2 linked regions of the Halorhodospira halophila SL1 genome follow. The protein of the gene in region 1 interacts with the protein of each later gene in a pairwise test. Links are inferred from orthologs where the notes say so. Each region holds a gene or a part of one and is shown in the gene's direction. Other genes may lie near its edges. The genes, in order: cysK and cysE.

Region 1 (16,415 bases):
AGTGACGAGCACCACGACGCATTCTCTCCTCAGATTTCCGACGCCTACTTCCAGGGCCTGAACTACCTGCTCAACGAGGAGCGGGACAAGGCGCTGGAGGTGTTTACCCGCATGGTCGAGGTCGACAGCGATACCGCTGAGACCCACCTGGCCCTGGGCAGTGTCTTCCGCCGGCGGGGCGAGGTCGACCGGGCCATCCGCATCCACCAGAACCTCATCGCCCGCCCGTCGCTGACCCGGCGGCAGCGCACCTACGCCCTGCTGGCGCTGGGCGAGGACTACATGAAGGCGGGGGTCTTCGACCGGGCCGAGAAGCTCTTCCAGGAGGTGGTGGAGCAGGACGCCCACGTAGAGCAGGCCCTGCGCCGGCTGCTGACCATCTACGAGCATGAACGCGAATGGGATCGTGCCATCGAGACCGCCGAGCGGCTCGAGCAGGTGGGCGAGGGCGACTACCGTGTGCGGATCGGCCAGCTGCGCTGCGAGCAGGCCGCCCATGCCCTGGCGCGGGGCTACACTGAACACGCGCGCAAGGCACTGCGTCGTGCGCTGAGCGCCGATCCCGACTGTGCCCGGGCCAACATGCTGCTCGGCGACCTGGAGCGCGAACTGGGACGTTACAAGGCTGCCGTCAAGGCCTACGAGGCCGTCGGGCAGCAGGACCCGGCGCTGCTGCCGGAGGTCCTTGATGGCCTGGCCGCCGCCTACCGTGGGCTGGGTCGCTCTGGGCAGATGGAGACCTTCCTGCGGGATACCGTCACCCGCATGCCCGACGGCCGGCTGATGGTCCGGCTGGCGGAGGTCATTCGCGAGCGCCGCGGTACCCAGGCGGCGATCCGCGAGCTGACGCTGATGCTGCGGCGCCAGCCGTCACTGGACGGTATCCGCCGGCTGGTGGCCCTGACCCACTCGGTGGGTGAGCCCATCGGCCCGCGGGAGATGCAGATCCTGCTGGATCTGTTCGAGAAGCTCGAGGCCGGGCGTGCCCTCTACCGTTGCCGGCGCTGCGGATTCTCGGCGCGGACGTTGTTCTGGCAGTGCCCGGGTTGCCAGGGCTGGGCGAGCATCCGGCCGCAGACCGAGACGGAGGACCGATGAGCGTACCTGGCCCGCCGCGGTTGGTCGTGGCGCTGGACTTCCCGGCCGCAGCCCCGGCCGAGGCCCTGGCGGCACAGCTCGATCCACGCCTGTGCCGCTTAAAGGTGGGCAAGGAGCTGTTCACCCGCGCTGGGCCGCAGTTGGTGGAGCGACTTCACGCCCGGGGCTTCGAGGTCTTCCTCGACCTCAAGTACCACGACATTCCCAACACCGTGGCCGGCGCCTGCCGTGCGGCCGCGGATCTCGGCGTGTGGATGGTCAACGTCCACGCCCTGGGCGGCCGACGGATGCTCGAGGCCGCCGCCGAGGCGGTGGCGGCCGCCGAGGGTCGGACCCTGATCACCGCAGTGACCGTCCTGACCAGCCACGACGCGGCGACCCTCGAGGAGATCGGCCTGGCCGGACCGCCCCGCGAGGCGGTCCTGCGCCTGGCCGGCCTAGCCCAGGCGAGCGGGCTCGACGGCGTGGTCTGCTCCCCGGAGGAGGCGGCGGCGATTGGTGAGCGGTTCGGCGCCGGGCTGCTGCGGGTGACCCCGGGGGTGCGTCCGGCCGGTGCGGCTTTGGGGGACCAGCAGCGCATCGCAACACCGGCTGCCGCGGTAGCGGCGGGCTGCGATCACTTGGTCGTGGGGCGACCGATCACCGCGGCGGAGGATCCCGCCGCCGCCGCGGCGGCCATCGCCGCGGAGATCGCCGCCGCCGGATGAGGGCGGGCCTGGGGCTCCACCCGATTGGCGTCGTCGGGACAGACTGCTAAAGTGACTCATGCACCGTCGACACGACGGTGCGCGTCGCCAGGGAGTGGCGACCACAGGCAACCATGATCAGGGAGGATTCGATATGCCTGAGCGATTCAGTGGCGCCGGCCGTGCGCTCATCTCCACCGTATGCACCGCGACCACCCTGCTCCTTGCCGGGGCCGTACAGGCTGCCGGAGGCGTGGATATCAATGCCGCCTCGGCGGATGAACTCGCTTCGGTCCTCAACGGCGTCGGCGAGGCCCGGGCGGAGGCCATTATCGAGGAGCGGGAGGCCAACGGCCCCTTCCAGGATGCCGAGGACCTCTCCCGGGTCAGCGGGGTCGGCCCGGCCACGCTCGAGGAGAACCGGGAGCAGATCCGGGTGGACGGCGCCGACTAGGGGCGCCAGAGCGGGGGGCAGGGCGGCCTGTCCCCCGCCATCGGCGGTTACTCCATGTGCAGCCCGCCGTTGATATCCAGGTTGGCGCCGGTGATGAAGCCGGCGTTTTCCGAGGCGAGGTACTCGATCAGCGAGGCCACCTCGTCGGGCTCGCCGAGCCGCCGTACCGGGATGGTGTCGACGATCTGCTGACGCACCTCCTCTTTCATGGCCATGACCATGTCGGTGGCGAGGTAACCCGGCGAGACGGTGTTGACCGTGACGCCCTTGTGCGCCAGCTCGCGCGCCAGGGACATGGTGAAGCCGTGCATGCCCGCCTTGGTGGCGGCGTAGTTGCACTGCCCGAACTGCCCCTTACGGCCATTGACCGAGGCCACGTTGACGATCCGGCCCCAGCCGCGTCCGGCCATGTCGTCGGCGAACTGCTTGGTGACATTGAAGACGCTGTCCAGGTTGGTCCGCATCACGGCGTCCCAGTTCTCCCGGGTCATCTTCTTGAAGCTGCCGTCCTTGGTGATCCCGGCGTTGTTGACCAGGATGTCCACGGGGCCGGCCTGCTCGTGGACCGCCTCGGCCATGGCCGCGCAGGAATCCCAGTCGGCGACGTCGCACTGGACCGCGTGGATCGGAGCCGTCACGCCGCGCTCCTGCAGCCGCTCCCGCCACTGCGCAACCCGGCCGTTGTCCGCGGTGTAGGTGGTCACGACGGTGTGGCCACTGCGGCCCAGGCGCTCGCACACCGCCGCGCCGAGCCCACCGAGGCCGCCGGTTACCAGTGCCGTCTTCTGGCTCATAAGGTCTCCCCCTTTGATGCCGTTCCTTGTCCGTTTTGTTAGCGCGTGGCAGATGCCGCTGCCCGCCACTTTTTCCCCAGAATAGGGGCTATGCAACCTTTTGCAAATGACGCAGCGCAGCGTCCCCGTAGGTTATGCTGCACATCGGAAATGGCCCTGCGAACCCGATGCCCGGAGGTGGAATGACCGATATGGAGGCGCCCGCGCCCGAAGGCGGGCGGATCTACGACGACTTCGTGGCCACCATCGGCGAGACCCCGCTGGTGCGGCTGTCGCGCCTGGGTGCCGAAGCCGGTTTGGCCGCAGAGCTGCTGGCCAAGCTGGAGATGTTCAATCCGCTGAGTTCGGTGAAGGATCGCATCGCCCTGGCGATGATCGAGGCCGCGGAAGCGGAGGGACGCATCACGCCGGGGCGCTCGACGCTCATCGAGCCTACCTCGGGGAACACCGGCATTGGCCTGGCCTTCATCGCCGCGGCCCGTGGGTACCGGTTGATCCTCACCATGCCGGCGAACATGTCCGCCGAGCGTCGCAAGCTGTTTGCCTTCTACGGTGCCCGGGTGGAACTGACCGACCCGGCGGCGGGCATGCGCGGCGCCATCGACCGGGCCGAGGCTCTGCTCGAGGAGATCCCGGATAGCTTCACGCCGGCGCAATTCAGCAATCCGGCCAATCCCCGCGCACACCGCCTGCGTACCGCGGAGGAGATCTGGCGCGATACCGGCGGGTCGGTGGACGGTCTGATCGCCGGGGTGGGGACCGGCGGGACCCTGACCGGGATCGCCGGGGTGCTCAAGGAGCGCCGGCCCGGTTTCCGCGCCTACGCCGTGGAGCCGGCCGGGTCGCCGGTGCTCTCCGGTGGGGCGCCGGGGCCCCACGGTCTGCAGGGCATCGGTGCCGGCTTTCTGCCGGATACCCTGGATGCCACCCTGGTCGATGAGACCCTGCAGGTGACGGACGACGAGGCGCTGGCCATGAGCCGTCGGGTGGCGAGGCTGGAAGGGATCCCGTGCGGAATCTCCAGTGGGGCGGCGCTGTCGGCGGCGGTCCAGGTGGCCGCCCGGCCGGAGCTGGCCGGACAGCGTCTGGTGGTCATCCTCGCCTCTGGCGCCGAGCGCTATCTATCCACACCCCTGTTCGAGGGGCTGGACGACGAGGCTTAGACAGTGGCGAGGGAGCCGGTGGGCAGGCGGTCGACCGTGCTTGCGTGCCGGAACGCTCCAGAGCCGGTGGGTGCTCCGGCCGTGGGCGGTGGGGGCGTGACAACGGCGCATTGAGCGCACCGAGCAGCGCAGGGGACCCCGAAGGGGTGCGCTCGTCAGCGCCGTTGTCACGCCCCCACCGCCCACGGTTTCACGGAACTGCCCCCGGGCTTCGTCAGCCGCATCGCGCAAGCACGGTCGACCGCCTGCCCACCGGCTCCCTCAACGCTTACGCCTCGTCGTCCTCCCCCAAGGCGAAGAGGGAGGCGTTGCCGCCGGCCGCCGCCGTGTTCTCGGTGACCACCCGTTCGTTGACGAAGCGCAGCAGATAGTTCGGTCCGCCGGCCTTGAACCCGGTACCCGACAGCCCCTCGCCGCCGAAGGGCTGGGAGCCCACCACCGCGCCGACGATGTCCCGGTTGACGTAGGCGTTTCCGGCGCGGATCGAGCGCGTGGCCATCTCCCGGTGGCTGTCGATGCGGCTGTGGACGCCGAAGGTGAGACCGTAGCCGGCGGCGTTGATCCGCTCCACCACCGAGTCGAGCTCCCCCGCCCGCCAGGTGGTGTAGTGGAGCATCGGCCCGAAGAACTCCTCCTGCAGATCCTCGATGGCATCCAGCCGGTAGAGCGACGGCGGCACAAAGTGCCCGCGCTCTCCGGCCTGGCCGAGCGGTGTCCGATGGACCACGCGGCCGGCGGCGGCCATCGCCTCGTGATGGGCCTCCAGCCGCGCCCGGGCGTCGCTGTCGATCACCGGGCCGACGTCGGTGGCCAGCCAGCGCGGATCACCAACCCGCAGGGCGTCCATGGCCCCGCGCAGCATCGCCAGGAACGGCTCAGCGATGTCCTCCTGGATGCACAGCAGGCGCAGCGCCGAGCAGCGCTGGCCGGCGCTGAAGAACGCCGAGCGCAGTACATCCACCACCGCCTGCTCGGGCAGGGCGCTGGAGTCGACGATCAGGGCGTTGAGGCCGCCGGTCTCGGCGATCAGCGGAACGATGGGGCCATCGCGCTCGGCCAGGGTGCGGTGGATCTGCTGCGCCGTGGCCACCGAGCCGGTGAAGGCGACCCCGTCGATCCGCCGATCGGCCACCAGCGGCGGCCCGATGCGCCGGCCCTCGCCGGGCAGAAGGTGGAGCACGTCACCGGGGATGCCCGCCTGATGCATGAGCTCCACGGCTCGGTGGGCGATCAGCGGCGTCTGCTCCGCCGGCTTGGCGATCACCGCATTGCCGGCGGCCAGGGCGGCGGTGATCTGCCCGGTGAAGATCGCCAGCGGCAGGTTCCAGGGGCTGATGCACAGGTAGGTGCCGCGGCCGTGCAGCTGCAGGGCGTTGGTCTCGCCGGTGGGGCCGGGTAACGGGGTCGGTTCGCCCATCAGCCGCCGCGCCTGGACGGCGTAGTAGCGGCAGAAGTCCACCGCCTCGCGCACCTCGGCGATGCCGTCCTTAAGGGTCTTGCCGCCTTCCAGGGTGCACAGGGTCATCAGCTCGGCGGTGTGCGCCTCGTAGAGGTCGGCGAGGCGCTCCAGGGCTCGGGCGCGCTCGTCCACCGGCGTCGCGGCCCAGCGCGGCCAGGCCGCTGCGGCACTGGCTAGGGCCTGCTCCAGGTGCTCGTGGCCGGCCCACAGCACCCGGCCGACGTGCTGGGCGGTATCCGTGGGGCTGCAGACCTCGGCCCAGGTGCCGTCGGCCTCGGTGGCGCCCTGGCCGTTGATGATCGGCCGCGCCTCGCGGGCAGGCTCGGCGGCGGTGGTCATGGCAGCAGCCAGGGCGGCGGTCTCTTGCCGGTTGGAGAAGTCGATACCGCGGCTGTTGACCCGCTCCGGGCCGAAAATCCCGGACGGCAGCGGCAGGTGCGGGTGGCGCAGGGTCGTCCGCGAGCGCAGGTGCTCCACCGGGTCGGCGATCAGCTCTTCCACGTCGCCTTCGTGGATCCGATTGACGAAGGAGGAGTTGGCGCCGTTCTCCAGCAGCCGGCGGACGAGATAGGGCAGCAGCGCCTCGTGCTGGCCCACCGGGGCGTAGATGCGCACCGGCACCCCGCGGCCGGGGCGGGCGTCGACCAGTTGATCGTAGAGGTCATCAGCCATGCCGTGCAGGCGCTGAAACTCGAAGGGCTGCTCGTCGGCCAGTTCCATCACCGCGGCGACGGTGTGGGCGTTGTGGGTGGCGAACTGCGGATAGATCTGCTGCGGGTGGCGGAGCATGCGCCGGGCGCAGGCCAGGAAGCAGACATCGCTGGCCGCCTTGCGGGTGAAGACCGGGTAGTCGTCCAGGCCCTGGATCTGTGAGTCCTTGATCTCGGTATCCCAGTAGGCGCCCTTGACCAGCCGGATGCGCAGGCGGCGCCGGTAGTGCCCGGCCCGCTCGGCCAGCCAGTCGATCCACTCCGGGGCGCGCTTCTGGTACGCCTGCACCGCAATTCCCAGCCCGTCCCAGTCGGCGAGTTCCGGGTCGGCCATCACCGCCTCAAGCACATCCAGTGTCAGGTCGATCCGGGCGGCCTCCTCGGCGTCCACGCATAGGGCGATGCCGGCCTCCCGGGCGCGCCGGCACAGCGCCTGCAAGCGGGGGATGACCGTGGCCTGGACGCGTTCCTCCTGACCGGGCTCGAAGCGCGGGTCGAGGGCCGAGAGCTTCACCGAGACCTCGGCCCGGGCGTCCATGGGCGCATCCGGGTCGGCACTGCGCCCGAAGTGCTCGATGCCGCGGCAGTAGGCCTGGAAGAAGTGCTCGGCGTCGGCCTCGGTGCGCGCCGCCTCGCCGAGCATGTCGTAGGAGTAGCGGTACCCCTTGGCTTCGAGTTTGCGGGCGCGCCGCTGCGCCTCGGGGATGTCGCGGCCGAGGACGAAGGTCTCACCAAGCAGTCCCATCGAGCGCCGCACCGCCCGGCGGATCAGCGGGGCCCCGCGACGGGCGATGGCGGTGTGGAGGCGATCTCCAAACCAGCGCTCGGCGTCGCGGGTGTCCAGGATCCGGCCGGTCAGGGCCAGGCCGAGGGTGGCGGCGTTGACCAGCAACCGCCGGTCGCGCCCCAGGTGCGACGACCAGCCCCCGGTGCCGAGCTTGTCGTGGATCAGCTGATCGGCAGTCGGCGCGTCGGGGATACGCAGCAATGCCTCCGCCAGGCACATCAGCGCCACTCCTTCCTCGCTGGAGAGGTCGTACTCGTGGAGCAGGGCGGTCAGCGAGGACTGGCGGCGCTGGGCGCGGATCATGCCGTGGACCAGGCCCCGGGCGCGCTCCTGGATACGGGAGCGGGTCGCCGGATCGCAGTCGGCCTCCTCAAGCAGGGCGCGGCTGCGGGTGGGTTCATCGATGCGGTAGGCCGCGGCCAGGGCGCGGCGCTCGGCGGGCAGCAGCTGCTCGGGCTCCGGGTGGACGAACGCGCTCATGGCACCTCCTCTGAAGGGTCGGATCGGGCAGCGGATGGCGCTTCTCCCTGCAGGGGGCGTGCCACTGTCCGGATCGCGGGCGGTGGGCTGCGGTCGGGGTGGTCGTGGGGGGAGTGTGGTTCCTGCCAGCCGGATCGGCCAGGGGGGTATCCGGGCGCAGAGCCTTGCACGAAAGCGGTGCCTGGTATTTCATTCCCGCTCACCCGTGGTGCATTCACTGCGCCGATGACGGTCGATCCCGCGGGTGCGGGTCGCGGCACAAAAACTGCACTCAACGGGCGATGATCGTGCCCTGCAGCGGATGGGCCGCGGGGCTTTGCAAGCGAAGGGAGCGGGCTATGGAAGAGAACCTGACTGCGGCCACCTGGTTCTGGCTGTTGGTGCCCATGCTGCTGGTGGTGGCGCTCGCCCTGGTGAGCCTGGTGCGCCACAAGATGCGGGAGGAAGACCGATGAACGGCGAACTCGATCTCAACATCCCGCTACTGGCGACCTTTGTCGTCTACCTGATCCTGATGATCCTGGTGGGGCTGTTCGCCTACCGCTTCACCAAGAGCCTCGCCGACTACATCCTCGGCGGGCGTCGCCTGGGTTCGGGGACGGCGGCCCTCTCGGCCGGCGCCTCGGACATGAGCGGCTGGCTCCTGCTTGGTCTGCCCGGTGCGGTCTACGCCTCCGGGATGAACCAGATCTGGATTGCGGTGGGCCTGACCATCGGCGCCTACCTCAACTGGCAGTTCATTGCCGAGCGTCTGCGTCGCTACACCGAGGTGGCGCGGGACTCGATTACCATCCCGGCCTACTTCGAGAATCGCTTCCGGGACCAGACCTCGGCGCTGCGCGTGGTCTCGGCCCTGGTGATCCTGCTGTTCTTTACCTTCTACACCTCGGCCGGTCTGGTGGCGGCGGGGACGCTGTTCGAGGACACCTTCGGGGTGGAGTACACCCTGGCGCTGGCGATCGGCGCCTCGGTGATCCTGGTGTACACGCTGCTGGGCGGTTTCCTGGCGGTTAGCTGGACCGACTTCATCCAGGGCATCCTGATGTTCGTCGCCCTGATCCTGGTGCCGGTGATCACCGTGATGAACCTCGGCGGCTGGTCGGAGACCGCCGGCGCCGTCGGGGAGCTGGAGCCGGGCGCGCTGGACGCCTTCCACGACGTGACCCTGTTCAGCATCATCTCGCTGATGGCCTGGGGCCTGGGCTACTTCGGGCAGCCCCACGTGCTGACCCGTTTCATGGCCATCCGCAGTCCTCGGGATATCCCCGCGGCCCGGTTCATCGGCATGAGCTGGATGGTCTTCGCCCTGTTCGGCGCCATCTTTACGGGCTTTGCCGGCATCGCCTTCTTCGAGGGCACTGGCACCCTGGACAACCCCGAGACGGTCTTCATGGCCCTGATCCAGGCGCTGTTCAATCCGTGGGTGGCCGGCTGTCTGCTGGCGGCGGTGCTGGCGGCGATCATGAGCACCATCGACTCCCAGCTGCTGGTCTCCTCCTCGGCCCTGTCCGAGGACTTCTACAAGCGCTTCCTGCGTCCGCGGGCCGGTGACCGGGAGCTGGTCTGGGTCGGTCGCGGTACGGTGCTCGGCATCGGGATCTTCGCCACCCTGCTGGCGCTCAATCCGGATGCCGCGGTCCTCGACCTGGTCGCTTACGCCTGGGCCGGCTTCGGCGCTGCCTTCGGGCCGGTGATCATCCTCTCGGTCTTCTGGCGCGGTGCTACGCGCAACGGGGCCCTGGCGGGGATCATCGTCGGCGCGGTGACGGTGGTGGTCTGGGATCTGCTTGAGGGCGGGCTCTTCGATATGTACGAGATCCTGCCCGGCTTCATCCTGGGTACCCTGGCGATCCTGATCTTCAGCCGCGTTGGTGGTCGTCCGAGTGCGGAGATCGAGCGGGAGTTCGACAAGGTCGAACAAGGCACCCGCTAAACCGCGCGTCCATGCCCCCGGGCGTTGGCCCGGGGGCATGGACGGTGGTGGCCGGTTAGTGGTGGCCGATCCAGAAGATCCGGCAATCGCTCACGTAATCAATGGCTTCCGCTGTTTCGGCCAGGGCGGCGGCCTCGGCGTGCTGGCGGGCGGGGTCGCCCTCGGCCTGCCAGGCCAGGTGGAGCTCCACCTCCAGCCGCCCTTGCAGGTAGTGCAGATCGAGGCGGTGGATGCGGTCGGCCAGGGGTTGGTCCGACCAGTGTCGACGCAGGGTGCGCTCCACCTCACGGCGCCTCGGCAGCTGGCGGGTCTGCTCATGCCATGCCGGGTCCTCGTGTTCGACGTGGACCAGCACCTCGGCCACCTCCGGGTTGGCGGCAACCAGGTGCTCGCGCACCGCCTCGGCCACGCGGTGGCCCTCGGAGACGCTGATCCGCGGGTCGACCACCACATGGACATCGATCAGGGTGGATTCGGCCATGTATCGGCTGCGCAGTCCGTGCACGCCGCGGACACCGTCCAGGGCGTGGATCTGGGCCTCCAGCTCGCGCACCTGCTCGGCGGTCAGGCCGGTGTCCACCAGCTCGCGCAGGGACTGCCAGACGAAGCGCAGCCCCATATAGCCGAGCATCGAGGCGACGACGATGGCGCCGACGGCGTCGAGCCACGGCACGCCCGCCAGTACACCGAGGATGCCCACCACCACGACCACCGAGGAGAGGGCGTCGGAGCGGTGGTGCCAGGCGTTGGCGTGGATGATATTCGAGCGCGCCCGCCGGGCCACCACGCGGGTGTACTGGTAGAGGGCCTCCTTGGCGAGGATCGAGGCGAGGGCGGCGGACAGCGCCAGCCAGCCCGGCACCAGCAGGGTCTCCGGGGCGAAGAACAGGCGGTGGACGGCGTCGTAGATGAATCCGCCGGCGATCACCATCAGGGCGGCGCCGATGAACGCCGTGGCGACGGTCTCGATGCGGGCGTGGCCGTAGGGGTGTTCCTGATCGGCGCCGCGGCTGCCGTAGGTGGTGGCACCCAACACCACGCCGTCGGAGATCAGGTCGCTGAGCGAGTGGGCGCCATCGGCGATCAGCGCCTGGGACTGGCCGACGATGCCGGCGCCGACCTTGCCGATGCCGAGCAGCAGGTTGACCACGGCGCCGATCACGGTAACCCGCTGCTTGGCCGGGAGGTGCTCAGCACCGGGTGTTGCGGCATCATCCGTCACGGTGTAGCGCACTCCCTGGCTCGGGCCGGTCCCCCAAACTAGCAGCTCCGTGGTGTGGCGTCCGCGGTCGCGCTGCTGAAAACCCTTTTCAGCAGCCTGCTTTCACCGCTGACGCGGTGGGCCAGGATGAGGCGTTTCCAGGAAAGCCTGGAAAAGCAATGAGTTAGGTCTTTTTAGAGCAAGCGGAACCTGCCGGTTCCGCTTCTACCAGGGTGATGAGAAGACTTTTTCATCACCCTGCTAGAGAAGGAGCAGACCATGATCGAGATGCAACCCATCGGGGTGATTCGCACCCCGCACACCGAGCGCCGCGGCATGCCCGTTCAGCCCAGCGGTGCTGCAGACCATACCGGCGAGGTCGAGGTCGATCCCGCCTACGCCGCCGGGCTCAAGGATCTGGACGGGTTCTCCCACATCACCCTGATCTTCCTCTTCGACCGCAGTGAGGGTTACGAGCTGGAGGTGGTGCCCTTTCTCGACGACCGGCCCCACGGCGTCTTCGCCACCCGGGCGCCGCGGCGGCCGAATCCCATCGGCCTGTCCACGGTGCGCCTGGAAGGGGTGCGCGGCAACATCCTCGATATCCGCGGGCCGGATATGCTCGACGGCACGCCGCTGCTCGACATCAAGCCGTGCACGCCGGAGCTGGGGCCGGAGGAGCCGGTCCGGCGCGGTTGGCTGGATGAGGCCCGCGCGCGCTTCGCTGATGGACGTTCCGATGAGCGCTTCCAAGGAGGTGAGGCATAACGCCGCGGCAGCTGGGGCTGGGCGGTGTTCACCTTTAAAATGAACGAGAAGCGTTCGCAAATGCATGAAGGAGGCACGATGAAGCACCGGGTTCGGCGCATTGCGACCCCCTGGCGTGGCGTGTTGCCGGTGGCCGGAATCGCCGGACTGGCGGCGCCGGCCACGGTCCTGGGCGACTCGGGGGTCGAGGTCCTGCCGCAGGTGACGGTCACCGGGGATCCGCTCGGCAGCCGCACCGAAGGCGAGCTGGTCCGGCCGATCTCGGTGGTGGAGGGCGAGGCGCTGGAGCGCCGTCGCGACGGGGGGACCATCGGTGAGGTCCTCGACGGCCTGCCGGGGATCAGCAATGCCGACTTCGGTCCCGGCGTGGGGCGGCCGACCATCCGCGGCCTGCAGGGCTCCCGGGTGGAGGAGCTGCAGGACGGCATGCGGATCAGCGATGTCTCGGACGAGGGCGTCGATCACGCCGTCGGCGGCGACACCCGGCGGGCGCAGTCGGTGGAGCTGATCCGCGGCCCGGCGACCCTGATGTACGGCTCCGGTGCCGCCGGCGGCGCGGTGAATATCGTCACCAACCGGTTCGACCCGTTCATTGAGGAGCAGGTCTCCGGCAGCCTCTACGGTGCCTACACGGACAACGCCAACCAGCGCCAGGGCTATGCCGGGGTGGAAGTCCCCCTGACCGAGGGCTTCGCCCTGCGCACCGACTACAGCCTGCGCCGCAGCGACGACGCCGACATCTCCGGCTTCCAGCTCGAGGACGGCCGCGAGGGCGATCACTTGATCCGCGACACGCTGGTCAACAGCGACGTGGAGGACGACAGCTGGTCGCTGACCGGCATGTGGTCCGAGGAGTGGGGCTACATCGGCATCGGCTACGACCGCTGGGAGATCGAGTACGGCGTCCCCGAGCCCTTCTTCCCGGTGCATACGGACGATATCAATCTCTCCGACGAGTACGAGCGGATCTACGCCGAGCACGACCGCTTCGACCTGCGCAGCGAGTTCTACGATCCGTTCAACGGCTTCTCGGCGGCCCGGTTCAACCTCTCCTACACCGAGTTCGTCCAGGACGAGGTCGAGTACGACTACGATACGGACACCGGGCGGCTGGACGAGCGGGAGACCGAGGCCGCCTTCGAGCAGGACGAGCTGGACGCCCGGCTGGAGCTGACCCACGATCCCCTGGACGCCCTCGGCGGGCTGCGCGGGACCCTCGGCATCGACTTCCACGACGTGGACTACGTCGGCGCCGATCCCCGCGAGGACAGTGACGACCTCATCCGGCCCAACGAGACCACCTCCACCGGGGTCTTCCTGGTCGAGGAGCTGCCCACCGGCTTCGGCGCCGTGGAGTTCGGCGCCCGGCTGAACCACGAGCGGTCACGGCCGGCGGATGTTTATGACCCGGTGATTGACTCGGTTGGAGATGGCCTGACTGATGTTCCCACTCGGACCTTCGAAGAGGAGTTGGGCAGCCGCACCTTCACCACCGGCAGCGCCTCCGCCGGCGCCCGCTTCGACCTGGACGATCGGCACCGCCTGCGCAGTTCCGTCACCTACGCCGAGCGGGCCCCCTCCGCCGAGCAGCTCTACGCCTTCGGCCGCCACGGCGCCGCCGGTACCTGGGAGGTGGGCAACCCGGACCTCGACGAGGAGCAGTATCTCAACCTGGATATCGCCTTGGAGCGCCACCAGGGCGAGGTCCGCTACGACGCCGCGCTCTTCTACAACCGGGTGGACGACTACATCTACTTCCGGAGCTTCGACGACAACGGCGAGCCGCTGCGCGTTGACAGGGACGCAACTTACGATGCCGAAGGCGATCAGCTGGTCTACAACACCGCCGACGACGTCCACCTCTACGGCCTGGAGTTCGAGGCCGAGCGCGATCTCACGGTGGCGGACTGGCCGCTAACCGCCCGGGCCAGCGGCGACTACCTGCGCGGGCGGTTCCGGGATGGCGGGAGCCTGCCGCGGATGACGGCGCCGCGTCTGGGGATCGGCGTGGACACCGCCTGGCGGACCCTGGACTTCTCGGTGGACTGGCGCCACGTCTTCCGGCAGACCGACACCGGCCCAGCGGAGACCGAGACCGGCAGCTACAACCTGTTGGGCTTCGATATCGGCTGGGACCCCCAGGAGGTCGAAGACCTGCGTGTCTTCGTCCGCGGCCGCAACCTCCTCGACGAGGGAGGCCGGCGGCATGAGAGCTTCTTCAAGGACCGGGCGCCGATCCTCGGCCGCTCGTTCACCGCCGGGGCCCGCTACAATTTCTAGATCGCCGGCTCGCCCGCCCCAGGGCGTTGACCCGGGGCGGGCGGGCCGCTAGCTTGCAGCGATCATGAGCGACTCCTCCGCATCCCGCCTGCCCGCATCCGCGGCCCCCGAGGGGCCCCTCGGGGTGGTGATCACCGGCGGCAGCCGTGGCCTGGGGCTGGCCATGGCGCAGCGCTTCCTCGCCGCTGGTGATGCGGTGGTCCTCTGCGCCCGGGATGCGGAGCGGCTGGAAGTGGCGCGGGCGGAGCTGGTCACGGCCACCGGTGCCGGTGAGCGGCTGCACACGGTGGCCTGCGATGTGGCCGATCCCGAGGCCGCGGAGCGGCTGGCCGATTTCGCCGTCGAGCGGCTGGGGAGCATCCACCGCTGGCTCAACAACGCCGGTACCGCCGGTCGGCACAAGCGGCCGCTGGTTGAGCTGTCCGCGGCGGATATCGCCGAGACCTGCACCACCAATCTCACTGGCTCGATGCAGCTTTGCGCGGCGGCGCTGCGGCGCATGCAGGCGCAGCCGGCGGCACCGGAGCCGCGCTACCACCTGTTCAACTTCGGCTTCTCCGGGCTGGGGGCGCATTTCTCGCGGACCTCCATCCCCCATCGGGTCAGCAAGCTGGGGGTGGCGGAGCTCTCCCGACAGCTGCGCCGGGAGCTGCAGGCGAGTGGCGAGCAAGGCATCGGCGTCCACGAGCTGCGCCCGGGGCTGGTGCGCACCGAGCTGCTGCTCGCCGACCTGCCGGAGCAGGCCCGGCCGATCATCGACCGTCTGGCCGAACCCCCGGAGCAGGTAGCCGACGCCCTGGTGCCCCGGGTGCGCGGCATCACCGGGACCGGACGCACGCTCCAGTACCGCTCACCGCTGGCCACGCTGGTGCGAGCCCTGTCGGCGGTGCCGACCCTGCGCCGCGTGCGCTGACCGGGGCAGCCTGGTCAGCGCACGCGGAACTGCCCCACGCGATCCTGCAGGTCCGCGGCCAGCCGGGCCACCTCCTCGCTGGCGGATGCAACCTGGGAGGCGCCGCTGGCGGTGGCGTCAATGGTCGCCTTGATCTGATTGAGTGAGCGGTTGATCTCCTCGGAGGCCGCGGACTGCTCCTCCGCGGCACTGGCGATCTGGGTGTTCATGTCGGTGATGGTGCTCACCGAGTCGGTGATCGCGCCCAGTGACTCGGATGCCCGTGCGGCGATGGTCACCGCCTGGTTCGAGCTGCTGCGGCCGTTCTCCATCGCCTGCGCGGCGTCTTCGATGCGTCCGCGCAGGGTGTCGAGGATCTCGCGGATCTCTTCCGTGGAAGACTGCGTGCGGGTGGCTAGCTTGCGCACCTCCTCGGCCACCACCGAGAACCCGCGGCCGTTCTCGCCGGCGCGGGCCGCCTCGATGGCGGCGTTGAGGGCGAGGAGGTTGGTCTGCTCGGTGATCTCGTGGATCACGTCGAGCACCTTGGTGACCCGCTCGGCGTCCTGGTTGAGCTGCTGGACGACGCCGGCGGCGGTCTCGGCCTGCTCGGCCACCTGGCGGATCTCGTTGGCATTCTCCTGCACGACATCCGCGCCGGAGTGGGCGGCCTGATCGGATCTCCGGGCCGCCTCGGAGGCGTCCGAGGCGTTCTCGGCGACCTGCTGGATGGTGGCGGCCATCTCATTCATGGAGGTGGCCACCTGCTCGGTCTCGGACTGCTGCTCGCGCAATTGGCCGCTGGTCTCGCGCACCGAGGCGGAGAGCTCCTCGGCAGAGGCCGAGAGCTGGGTCGAAGCGTCCGAGACCGAGCCAATCAGTTCCTGCATCCGATCGACGAAGGCGTTGAAGTTGCTCGCCAGCTCGCCGACCTCATCCCGGGTCTGAACTTCCAGCCGCTGGGTGAGGTCGGCATCGCCGCTGGCGATCTCGCCCAGGGCTCGGCTGGTGGCGGCGATGGGGCGGGCGATTCGCCGGGCCACCAGTACGATGATACCGCCGAGCACCAGAACCGCTGCGCCGAAAATCACCAGCAGGTTCTGCCGCAGGTCGCGGGCCGCGGCCATCAGTTCCGACTCCGGAACGGCGATCCCCAGGGACCAGCCGGAGAGCCCGGAGACCGGGGCGAAGGATGCGGTATAGGCGGTGCCGTCGGCGTCGGTGAAGGTGCCCACGCCGCGTTCGCCGTCGACCATGCGCTGGGCGATCGCACGATAGTCCTCGTCCCCGGATTCCAGCGCGTTCTGCTCCATGCGCACGTCCTCGTCGGGGTGGGCGACGGTCAGGCCGTCGGCGCCGAGCGCCCACGGCAGGGCGCCGGTGCGGTCCGTTGCCGTGGCCACGACATCGGCCAGGGTATCCAGGGTGACGGTCACGGCCACAAGGCCGACGACCTCGCCGCGTTCATCGGTGACCGCCTCGGCGATGACGGTGATCGGGTTGCCGGTGCTGGCCGAATGAACCGGATCCGAGATGGCCTGCGTCTCTTGCTGCTCCTCGACTAGGTTCTGCCAATAGTCGCGTCCGGACAGGTCGGTTTGCTCACCGCCGTGGTGGTAGGTGGCGGTTCCTTCGGTGTCGACGAAGATCAGCACCTCGTATTCGTCGCTCATGTGCTCACCCTGCCGGGCGAGGAACTCGCTGATCCGG
Region 2 (9,819 bases), 1.3 Mb from region 1 along the record:
CGAGGAGCCGGCCGGATTCGAGGAGCCGGAGGCCTCGGATGACGAGCCGGCCAGCCCCGACGAGCCCGAACGGGACGAGGATGAGGAGCAGGCGCGGGACGAGCCCGAGGAGACCGCCACCGAGGACGAAACCACCGACGAGGCGGTCGACGAGGTGAACGGCATCGCCATCGCCAGTCGGGAGCAGGGGGCGTACTCGGTCCAGGTGGGCAGTTTCCAGGAGGCAGAGAACGCCGAGCGGGAGCGCGACCGCATCCGCGATCTCGGGTTGCCGGCCTACATCGAGTCGCCGGACGGCGAGGGGTCGTCGTTCCACCGTGTGCGCATCGGTCCGGTCATGGAGCGGGACGAGGCGCAGGCGTTGCTCGAGCGCGCCGCTGACGAGGCCGGGGTGGAGGGGTACGTGGTGTCGCGATGAACTGGCTCGACCTCGTCATCGTCGGCGTCATCGCACTGTCGGCGGGGATCAGCCTGATCCGCGGTTTCGTGCGCGAGGTCCTCTCGGTACTCGTCTGGGTGGCCGCCTTCTGGATCGCGGTGCGCTATTCCGGGGCCGTGGCGCTGTTGCTCGAGGAGTGGATCGCCTCGCCGACGATCCGCCTGGGTGCCGGTTTTGTCGGGCTCTTTGTGGGCACGCTGATCCTCGGGGCGCTGCTCAATAATGCCCTCTCGGTGTTGGTGACGCGCACCGGGCTCGGGGGCACCGATCGGCTTCTGGGCGTGTTGTTCGGGGCTGCGCGTGGCGCGGTGGTGGTGGCGCTGGTGGTGTTGCTGCTCGGTTTCTCGCCAATGACCCAGGAGCGGGCCTGGCAGGAGTCGGTGGTGCTGCCGGGGATCAAGCCGTGGATCTGTCGAGCCGGCCTGGATGCCTGGCTGGAGGACTTTGATTGGCAACCGCCCGTTGAGGGCGAGGCAATGGAGGGCTTCGATGGCTTGCCGGATTACTGGGCCGAATACTGCGCCGGGCGGCGGCCGTGAGTCCGTCGGCCGTTCCGGTGCCTAGCAAGAGGTAGGAGCAATCCATGTGTGGCGTAATCGGAATGGTGGCCAAGGGGCCGGTGAACCAGGACCTTTACGAGGGGCTGACCGTGCTCCAGCACCGGGGTCAGGACGCTGCCGGGATCATTACCTATGACCAGGGGCAGTTGAGCCTGCGCAAGAGCAACGGCCTGGTGCGGGATGTCTTCCGGACCCGGCACATGATGCGCCTGACCGGCAATGTCGGTATTGGCCACGTTCGTTATCCCACCGCCGGCTGCGAGAGTTCCGCCGAAGCGCAGCCTTTCTACGTCAACTCGCCCTACGGCATCTCGCTGGCGCACAACGGCAACCTGACCAATACCGAGGAGCTCAAGCAGGAGCTCTTCCGTACGGACCGACGCCATATCAACACCAACTCCGACTCGGAGATCCTGCTCAACATCCTCGCCCACGAGTTGAGTGTCTGCCCCCACGGCCGGCTCGAGCCCAGCGATCTGTTCAGTGCCGTCGAGCAGGTCCACCGGCGCTGCCACGGCGCCTACTCGGCCGTGGCGATGATCAACGGCTACGGCATTCTCGCCTTCCGTGACCCCTTCGGCATCCGCCCGCTGTGCTTCGGCGAGCGCGATACCGAGCAGGGGCGGGAGTACCTGATCGCTTCGGAGAGCGTGGCGCTGGATATGCTCGGCTTCCGCCTGGTGCGCGAGGTGGCTCCGGGCGAGGCGATCTTCATCGACATGGATGGTGTCCTGCACACCCGCCAGTGTGCCGAGGATCCTATCCACGCCCCGTGCCTGTTCGAGTACGTCTACCTCTCCCGGCCCGACTCCATTGTCGACGGCGTGGCCGTGCACAAGGCACGTCTGCGTATGGGCGAGCGGCTGGCGGCCAAGATCCGGCGCGAGTGGCCCGATCACGATATCGATGTGATCATCCCGATCCCGGACACCAGCCGCACCGTCGCCATGCAGCTGGCCTACCAGTTGGGCGTGGAGTCCCGGGAGGGCTTCATCAAGAACCGCTACGTCGGGCGCACCTTCATCATGCCCGGGCAGGCGGCGCGCAAGAAATCGGTGCGTCAGAAGCTCAACCCCATCCCGCTGGAGTTCGCGGGCAAGAACGTCCTGCTTGTGGACGACTCGGTGGTCCGGGGCACCACCTCGCAGCAGCTGGTGCAGCTGGCCCGCGAGTCCGGGGCGCGGCGGGTCTATCTCGCCTCCGCCGCCCCGCCGGTGCGCTACCCCAACGTCTACGGTATCGATATGCCGGCCCCCGAAGAGCTCATCGCCCATAACCGAGATGAGGCCGAGATCACGGCGGCGATCGGTGCCGACCGCATGATCTACCAGGAACTCGACGACCTGGAAGCGGCCGTGGCCGATGGCAATCCGGAGATCCGGCAGTTCGATAGTTCCTGCTTCAACGGGCACTACGTGACCGGAGGCGTCAGCCAGGACTATCTGCGTGGCCTCTCTCAGGCACGTGCCGATGCCGCCAGGGAACAGGCGGGCAGCGACCAAGACTTGGAGATCGTGGATGTGCACAACCAGGCCTGATGACGATCCGCTCGCCGGGTTCGAATCCCGGGCGGTGCGAGCCGGTCAGGTGCGCACCGATGCCCAGGAGCAGTCGGAGCCCATCTACCCGACCTCCAGCTTTACCTTCGAGAGTGCCGCACAGGCGGCCGCGCGTTTCTCCGGTGAGGACCCCGGGAACGTCTACTCGCGTTTCACCAACCCGACGGTGCGGACCTTCTGCGACCGCCTGGCCGCCCTGGAGGGCGGGCAGGCCTGCGTCGGGACGGCTTCAGGCATGTCGGCGGTGCTGGCGACGTGCCTGGGGCTGCTGCAGGCCGGCGACCACGTGGTCGCCTCGCGGACCCTCTTCGGGACCACCCTGTCGCTGCTGACCAAGTACCTGCCGCGCTGGGGCATCGAGGTCAGCTGGGTGCCGTTGAGCGACGAGCGGGCCTGGGCTGATGCGGTGCAGCCGAACACGCGCCTGCTCTTTGCTGAGACGCCCTCCAACCCCCTCAACGAGGTGGTGGACATCCGCCGCCTCGCGGAGGTGGCCCATGCCCACGAAGCCCTGTTGGCGATCGACAACTGCTTCTGTACCCCCGCCCTGCAGCGCCCGCTGGAGATGGGGGCCGACCTGGTGATCCACTCGGCCACCAAGTACCTGGACGGTCAAGGTCGCTGTGTCGGTGGCGCGGTGGTTGGCGACGCCCAGCGCGTGGGGGAAGAGATCCACGGTTTCATCCGCACCGCCGGGCCGTGCATGAGCCCGTTCAACGCCTGGGTGTTCCTCAAGGGATTGGAGACGCTGTCCCTGCGCATGCATGCGCACAGCCGGAATGCCCAGCAGGTGGCGGAGTGGCTGCAGGGCCATCCCGGCGTCGAGCGGGTCCACTACGCCGGGCTGCCGGACCATCCCCACCACCGCCTGGCCGCGGCGCAGCAGAGCGGGTTCGGCGGGATTGTGGCCTTCGAGCTCCCCGGAGGCCGGGAGGCAGCCTGGCGTCTGATCGACAGCACGCGCATGCTGTCGATCACCGGCAACCTGGGGGACACCAAGTCCACCATCACCCATCCGGCGACCACCACCCACGGCACCATCTCCGATGAGTTGCGCGCGGCCGCCGGCATCCGCGAGGGGCTGGTGCGGGTTTCCGTTGGGTTGGAGGATCCGGCGGATATCATCCGCGACCTGGAGCGCGGCCTGGGGTGAGGCCGCGCCGGGCAGCGCGATCAGCCGGTGGGTAGCTCAGCGGCGTGGGCGCGGATGGTGTTCAGCAGGCCACTGTGGACCTTGGGGGCGCCCGCGACGACATGACCGGTGGCCAGGGCCCGGTCCTCGCCGGTGATGTCTGTCACGATGCCGCCCGCCTCGCGCACCAGCAGGGTACCGCCGGCGATATCCCAAGGTTTCAGGCCCAGCTCGAAGTAGCCGTCTAGCCGCCCGGCGGCCACGTAGGCCAGATCCAGCGCCGCGGAGCCGGCGCGGCGCATGTCCTCGGCGTGCTCGGTGACCGCGGAGAACATGCGCAGATAGGCCGGCATCAGCGCCTGGTTCTTAAACGGGAAGCCGGTGCCGATCATGGCCCCGTCGACGCTACGGCGCTGCGGCACGCGGATGCGTCGGCCGTCGAGTTGTGCACCGTTGCCCCGCGAGGCGGTGAACAGCTCTTGGCGCAGCGGATCGTAGATGGCTGCCGCCTCGAGCTGGTCTTCTTTCTGCACGGCAATGGATACGCCGATGTGCGGATACCCGCGCAGGAAATTGGCCGTGCCGTCCAGCGGATCAATGATCCACGTATACTCCGCCTTGCTCTGCGCATGTCCCTGCAGGCCGCCCTCTTCGGCGAGAATGGCGTGCTGCGGATAGGCGCGTTGGATCGTCTGCACGATGGCCGCCTCGGCCTGGCGGTCGATGTCGCAGACGAAATCGTAGCGGCCTTTGGACTCGACCTGGACCCGGTCGAGTCGATCGATGTTGCGGACGATGAGATCCCCGCCAGCCCGTGCTGCACGGACTGCGATGTTGACCATTGGATGCATCGGGAAAGCTCCTACGCTGGACGCGCTACAGGATAACAGCAAAACTGATGCGATTCAGACCGGGAGGCCATCTTGAGCCTTGAACGCACACGTATTGTGTTGGTCGGGACCACCCACCCCGGCAACATCGGCGCGGCTGCGCGAGCCATGCGCACCATGGGACTGCGGGACCTCTACCTGGTGGACCCGCAGTGTGACCCGGGCGACCCGGAGGCCGTGGCCCGGGCCGCCGGCGCGGGCGATGTCCTGGAGCGGGCGCGGACTGCTCCGGACCTTGCCACGGCCCTGACCGGCTGTCGCCTGGCCTTTGGGCTGTCGGCGCGCAGTCGTGCCGAGCGGCAGCCTCGGCTGGAGTTGCGCCCGGCCGCCGAGTCCGCTGTCGCCCAGGGGGGTGACGGTGACCTGGCGTGGGTGTTCGGGCGGGAGCGCACCGGCCTGACCAACGCCGAACTCGACCATTGCCACTACCTGGTGCAGATCCCCACGGATCCGGATTACAGTTCCCTGAATGTGGCGCAGTCGGTGCAGCTGGTAGCGTGGGAGTTGCGCATGGCGGCCGCGGCCGGGGGGCCGGTGCAGGGCCAGGCGGAGGAGCCGCCCGCGGCGGTGGATACGCTGGAGCGTTTCTTCGATCACCTGGAGGAGATGGCCGGTCGGGTGGGTTATCTCGACCGGCACAACCCCGCGCTGACGATGCGGCGGCTGCGTAACATCTTTCGCCGCGCATGGCTGACCGAGGATGAGGTACGGATGCTGCGCGGTCTGATCAGCCACGTACTCAACCCGCGCCGCTGGCGCGAGTCCAATTGTCGTAAAGGGTAGATGGATGCTGCGACGCCTGCGTGAGGATATCCGCTGTGTCATGGATCGCGATCCGGCCGCTCGGAACGCCTTCCATGTGGTGACCACCTATCCCGGTTTCCACGCCCTGATCCTCCACCGCATCAGTGCCCGCCTGTGGCGCTGGCGGTTGCGCTGGGTGGCGCGCATGCTCGGGCTGTTTAGCCGCTGGGTGACGGGCATCGAGATCCATCCGGCGGCGCGGATCGGCCGGCGGTTCTTCATCGACCACGGCATGGGCGTGGTCATCGGCGAGACCGCTGATATCGGCGATGACGTGACCCTCTACCACGGGGTCACGCTGGGAGGAACCAGTTGGCAATCGGGTAAGCGCCACCCGACCCTGGGTCATGATGTTGTGGTGGGGGCCGGGGCCAAGCTGCTCGGGCCCATCCGGGTGGGCAGCGGCGCGCGCATCGGCTCCAATGCTGTGGTGCTCAAGGACGTCCCCGAGGGGGCGACCATGGTTGGGATCCCGGCGCGTCAGGTTGGCGAGCGCAAGCGCAGTGCTGACGGCGACGAGCAGCGGGCCCGGGTGGCTCGGCGCATCGGCTTCGACGCCTACGGCACCACCGAGATGCCCGACCCGGTGGCCCAGGCGGTCAACGCCATCCTGGACCACATCCACGTCACCGACCGGCGCATCGAGGAGCTGTGCAGCGCCGTGCAGCAGATGGGCGGCCGCCTGGAAGAGACCCGGGTGCCGGATCTGGAGGTGGATGAGAGCTCGGTGGAGAAGGCGTGTGGCGAGCGCCCCGAGGACGCTTCCCGTTAGTTGCGCGGAGCCCCTAGAATGCAAACAGGCACGTTACCGCGGTGTGCCCAGTGACAGGAGGCAAGCTATGCCAGTGACCCTGACCGAACGTGCCGCGCGGCATGTCGAGAAGATGCTCGCCAGCGAGGATGCCGCGCAGGGCCTGCGCCTGGGCATCAAGGCGAGCGGCTGCTCCGGTTTCGCCTACGTGGTGGATTACGCCCAGGAGATCGGCGAGCAGGATCTGGTCGTCGAGAACCACGGGGTGAAGGTGGTGGTGGCGCAGCAGCATCGGCCCTTCCTGGAAGGGACGGAGGTGGACTACGTCCGTGACGGCATCAACTACCGTTTCGATTTCCGGAATCCGAACGTCCGGGATCTGTGTGGGTGCGGCGAGAGCTTTGCCGTCTGAGCGACGGGGCGCGCGGCGTTGTCGGTGCTGCCGGTGGGGGGTAGACTGTCAGGCTGCCCAAGGCGCCGCAGCACCTTAGCGCTGCGGCTTTTTTGTTGAAAGCCAAACCGTCAGGAGATGTAATGGCCGTCGAGCGAACCCTTTCCATCATTAAACCGGATGCCGTCGCGCAGAACGCCATCGGCGAGATCCTTGCGCGCTTCGAGCGCTCCGGGCTGCGTGTCGTGGCCGCGCGTATGGTGCGGCTGAGCACCGAGCAGGCCGAGAGCTTCTACGCCGTGCACAAGGAGCGCCCCTTCTTCAACGATCTGGTCGGCTTCATGACCTCCGGGCCGGTGATGGTGCAGGTCCTCGAGGGCGAGGATGCCATCCGCAAGAACCGCGAGATCATGGGCGCCACCAACCCCAAGGAGGCCGCCGCCGGTACCCTGCGCCACGACTTTGCCGAGAGCATCGACGCCAACGCGGTTCACGGATCGGATAGCCCCGAGACGGCGGAAAACGAGATCGAGTTCTTCTTTAAGGCCGATGAGATCTGCTCCCGCTGACCACGAGGCGGTGCATGCCGAGCGCCGGTCGGGTCCGGTCGAGCTGCTAGGGCTCGATCGGCCCCGGTTGGCGGCCTTCTTCGATACCCTGGGCGAGAAGCGGTTTCGCGCCCGGCAGATCATGCAGTGGCTGCATCAACGCCACGTGTACGACTTCGACGAGATGACCGACCTCAGTAAGGCGTTGCGCCAGCGGCTGCGTGAGCACGCCCGGGTCGGTCTCCCCGAGGTGGCTGCGGATCAGCAGGCCAGCGACGGCACCCGCAAGTGGGTGGTGCGCCTGGCCGACGGCAACTGTGTCGAGGCCGTCTACATCCCCGAGCCCAAACGCGGGACGCTGTGCATCTCCTCCCAGGCCGGGTGCCCGATGGGTTGCACCTTTTGCGCCACCGGCGAGGGCGGTTTCTCGCGGAACCTCACCGCTGCCGAGATCGTGGGTCAGGTCCATGTGGCGCGCCAGCACCTTCCGGAGGGGGCGATTACCAACATCGTCTTCATGGGAATGGGCGAGCCGTTGCTCAACTTCGACCCGGTCATTTCGGCCTCACGCGTGTTCACCGACGACTACGGGTTCGTGCTCTCCAAGCGTCGGGTGACCATCTCGACCTCGGGCGTCGTCCACGCCATCGAGCGCATGCAACGCGTCACGGATGTCAGCCTGGCGGTATCGCTGCACGCGCCCAACAACGAACTGCGCAACCAGTTGGTCCCGCTCAACCGCAAGAATCCCCTCGAGCGCCTGCTGCCGGCCTGCCACGCCTATATCGCGGAAAAGCCGCATCGGCGGATCACCTGGGAGTACGTCATGCTCGATGGGGTGAACGATCAGGACGAGCACGCCCGCGAGCTGCTCCAGCGGCTGCGCGGGATCCCGTCGAAGGTGAACCTGATTCCGTTCAACCCCTATCCCGGGGCGCGCTACGGCCGCACGCCGGACCGCCAGGTGCGCCGGTTTGCGGATCGGCTGCTCGAGCACGGACTAACCGCGACCATCCGCGAGACCCGCGGGGATGACATCGACGGCGCCTGTGGACAACTCGTCGGCGAGATTCGCGACGCCCGGGCCAGCAAGGTGGCGAGACCGGCGTGAGGCGAGCGGGGCCCATGCTGGCGGTCCTGATGGTTGCAGGTTGCGCGACCGGGCCCGAGGTGCCTGACGATCGGCGCGCAGCCGATAGCCACGCTGGAGCGGGTCTCTACTTGATCGCCGAAGGGCAGCCCGATCAGGCGCGGTCGCGCCTGGAGCGCGCCTTGCAGATCGATGCCGAGCACCCCCAGGCGCTGACCGGGATGGGGCTCGTCGCCGAGTCGCAGGGCGACGCGCAGGCGGCTCATGGGTACCATCAGCGAGCAGCGCAGGCCGATCCCGACTCGGGGGCGATCCTGAATAACTGGGGACGCAGCCTGTGTCGTGCCGGAGAGGAAGACGACGCGTTGGCGGTCTTCGCCGAGGCTGCCCAGGTCGATGGCTATGATGCCGCCGAAGTGCCGCTGACCAACGCCGCGCGCTGTGCCCTCGACGCGGGACGCGAAGACGCCGCCGCCCGACGGGCGGACGCGGCCGTCGAGGCGGCACCAGAGTTCGCTCCGGCGCGTGTGGTGCGCGGGGAGCTGCGCTACCGCCAGGGGGCCCTCGAGGCAGCCGCAGACGACCTGGCGCGGGCTCGTGACAGCGGTGGTGCCGGGGCGCGCGGCCTGTACTGGTCGGCACGTGTGGCAGCAGCCCGGGACCGACCTGAGGAGGCCGCTGCCTTCGCGCAGAGGCTGGCCGAGCGCTTCCCCGGTTCGGAGTGGAGCGAACGTTTACACGCGGATGAGGTCGGGCCATGAGTGATGAGACGGCGCACGGGGACGGCGACGGAGCGCGGCCGCCAGGCGGCGACCCGGCAGCGGCGGAGGGGGAGGGTGCCCCGCCATCGCCGGGGCAGCAGCTGCGGCGCGCCCGTGAGGCGCAGGGGCGAACCGTACGAGCCGTGGGGGCGAGCCTCAATCTCCCGGCGGACCGGGTCACCGCGCTGGAAGAGGACGACGATGAACGCCTGCCGCCGCCAACCTTTGTGCGCGGGTACCTGCGCGCCTACGCACGGCTGGTGGGGCTCGACCCCGAGGCGGTGGTGGAGGCCTACAACCGGCGCCGGGGGAGCGATCCAGTCAGCGAGGAGCGGGCCGTGGGCAACGTGGCGGCCGTCGAGCCCCGGTCGTCCGGGCGGGGCCCGCGACGGCGTCGCTGGCTACCGGCCGCGCTCCTGCTACTTCTGATCGCCGTGGCTGTGGTCCTCACCGCGATCCTGCTCGATGACAGGGAGCCGGAGCCGGCTGGGCCGGGCGAGGAAACGGGCCAGCCCCCGGAGTCCGCAAGCGAGCAGTCGGGCACGCCGAGCACCGGTGTGCGTCGGACGTCGATGGATTCGGAGTAGCGTTTTGTCGAACAAGGGGATTCAAAGCATTCGCGGGTTCTCGGATATCCTTCCGGAAGAAAGCCCGTTGTGGCAGTACGCCGAGTCGGCGATTCGTCGGGTCCTGGAGTCGTACGGGTACCGCGAGATCCGTCTGCCGGTGCTCGAACGCACCGAGCTCTTCAGCCGGTCCATCGGCGAGGTGACCGACATCGTCGAGAAGGAGATGTACACCTTCGACGATCGCAATGGCGACAGCGTTACGCTGCGCCCTGAGGGCACGGCCGGCTGTGTCCGGGCCGGGATCCAGTCCGGCTTGCTGCACAAT

Evidence for each region.
Region 2: the proteins of cysK (region 1) and cysE interact in binary tests that used the Escherichia coli proteins (3 or more experiments, as listed by UniProt). The link is inferred for Halorhodospira halophila SL1 from one-to-one orthologs.

Annotation. Positions count from the first base shown.
Region 1 is NC_008789.1:619,757-636,171, reverse strand. Bases 2,325-5,204 are described here. They hold cysK (cysteine synthase A), read left to right. Parts: upstream 2,325-3,214; coding sequence 3,215-4,195; downstream 4,196-5,204. Other genes in these bases: putA (bifunctional proline dehydrogenase/L-glutamate gamma-semialdehyde dehydrogenase PutA), read right to left, coding at 4,464-5,204; phbB (acetoacetyl-CoA reductase), read right to left, coding at 2,325-3,032. Outside these bases: lipopolysaccharide assembly protein LapB, read left to right, coding at 1-1,098; pyrF (orotidine-5'-phosphate decarboxylase), read left to right, coding at 1,095-1,805; HHAL_RS02840 (ComEA family DNA-binding protein), read left to right, coding at 1,939-2,238; more of phbB, read right to left, coding at 2,286-2,324; more of putA, read right to left, coding at 5,205-7,631; sodium/proline symporter PutP, read left to right, coding at 8,083-9,564; HHAL_RS02815 (cation diffusion facilitator family transporter), read right to left, coding at 9,620-10,786; tsaA (tRNA (N6-threonylcarbamoyladenosine(37)-N6)-methyltransferase TrmO), read left to right, coding at 11,045-11,533; HHAL_RS02805 (TonB-dependent receptor), read left to right, coding at 11,612-13,813; HHAL_RS02800 (SDR family oxidoreductase), read left to right, coding at 13,878-14,726; HHAL_RS12490 (methyl-accepting chemotaxis protein), read right to left, coding at 14,741-16,415.
Region 2 is NC_008789.1:1,962,816-1,972,634, reverse strand. The notes cover bases 4,388-7,261. They hold cysE (serine O-acetyltransferase), read left to right. Parts: upstream 4,388-5,367; coding sequence 5,368-6,156; downstream 6,157-7,261. Other genes in these bases: rlmN (dual-specificity RNA methyltransferase RlmN), read left to right, coding at 7,076-7,261; ndk (nucleoside-diphosphate kinase), read left to right, coding at 6,670-7,095; HHAL_RS09045 (HesB/IscA family protein), read left to right, coding at 6,224-6,547; HHAL_RS09055 (RNA methyltransferase), read left to right, coding at 4,614-5,363; HHAL_RS09060 (inositol monophosphatase family protein), read right to left, coding at 4,388-4,541. Also shown: HHAL_RS09080 (SPOR domain-containing protein), read left to right, coding at 1-418; HHAL_RS09075 (CvpA family protein), read left to right, coding at 415-978; purF (amidophosphoribosyltransferase), read left to right, coding at 1,023-2,537; HHAL_RS09065 (O-succinylhomoserine sulfhydrylase), read left to right, coding at 2,518-3,711; more of HHAL_RS09060, read right to left, coding at 3,732-4,387; more of rlmN, read left to right, coding at 7,262-8,185; HHAL_RS09030 (tetratricopeptide repeat protein), read left to right, coding at 8,296-8,925; HHAL_RS12715 (helix-turn-helix domain-containing protein), read left to right, coding at 8,922-9,512; hisS (histidine--tRNA ligase), read left to right, coding at 9,517-9,819.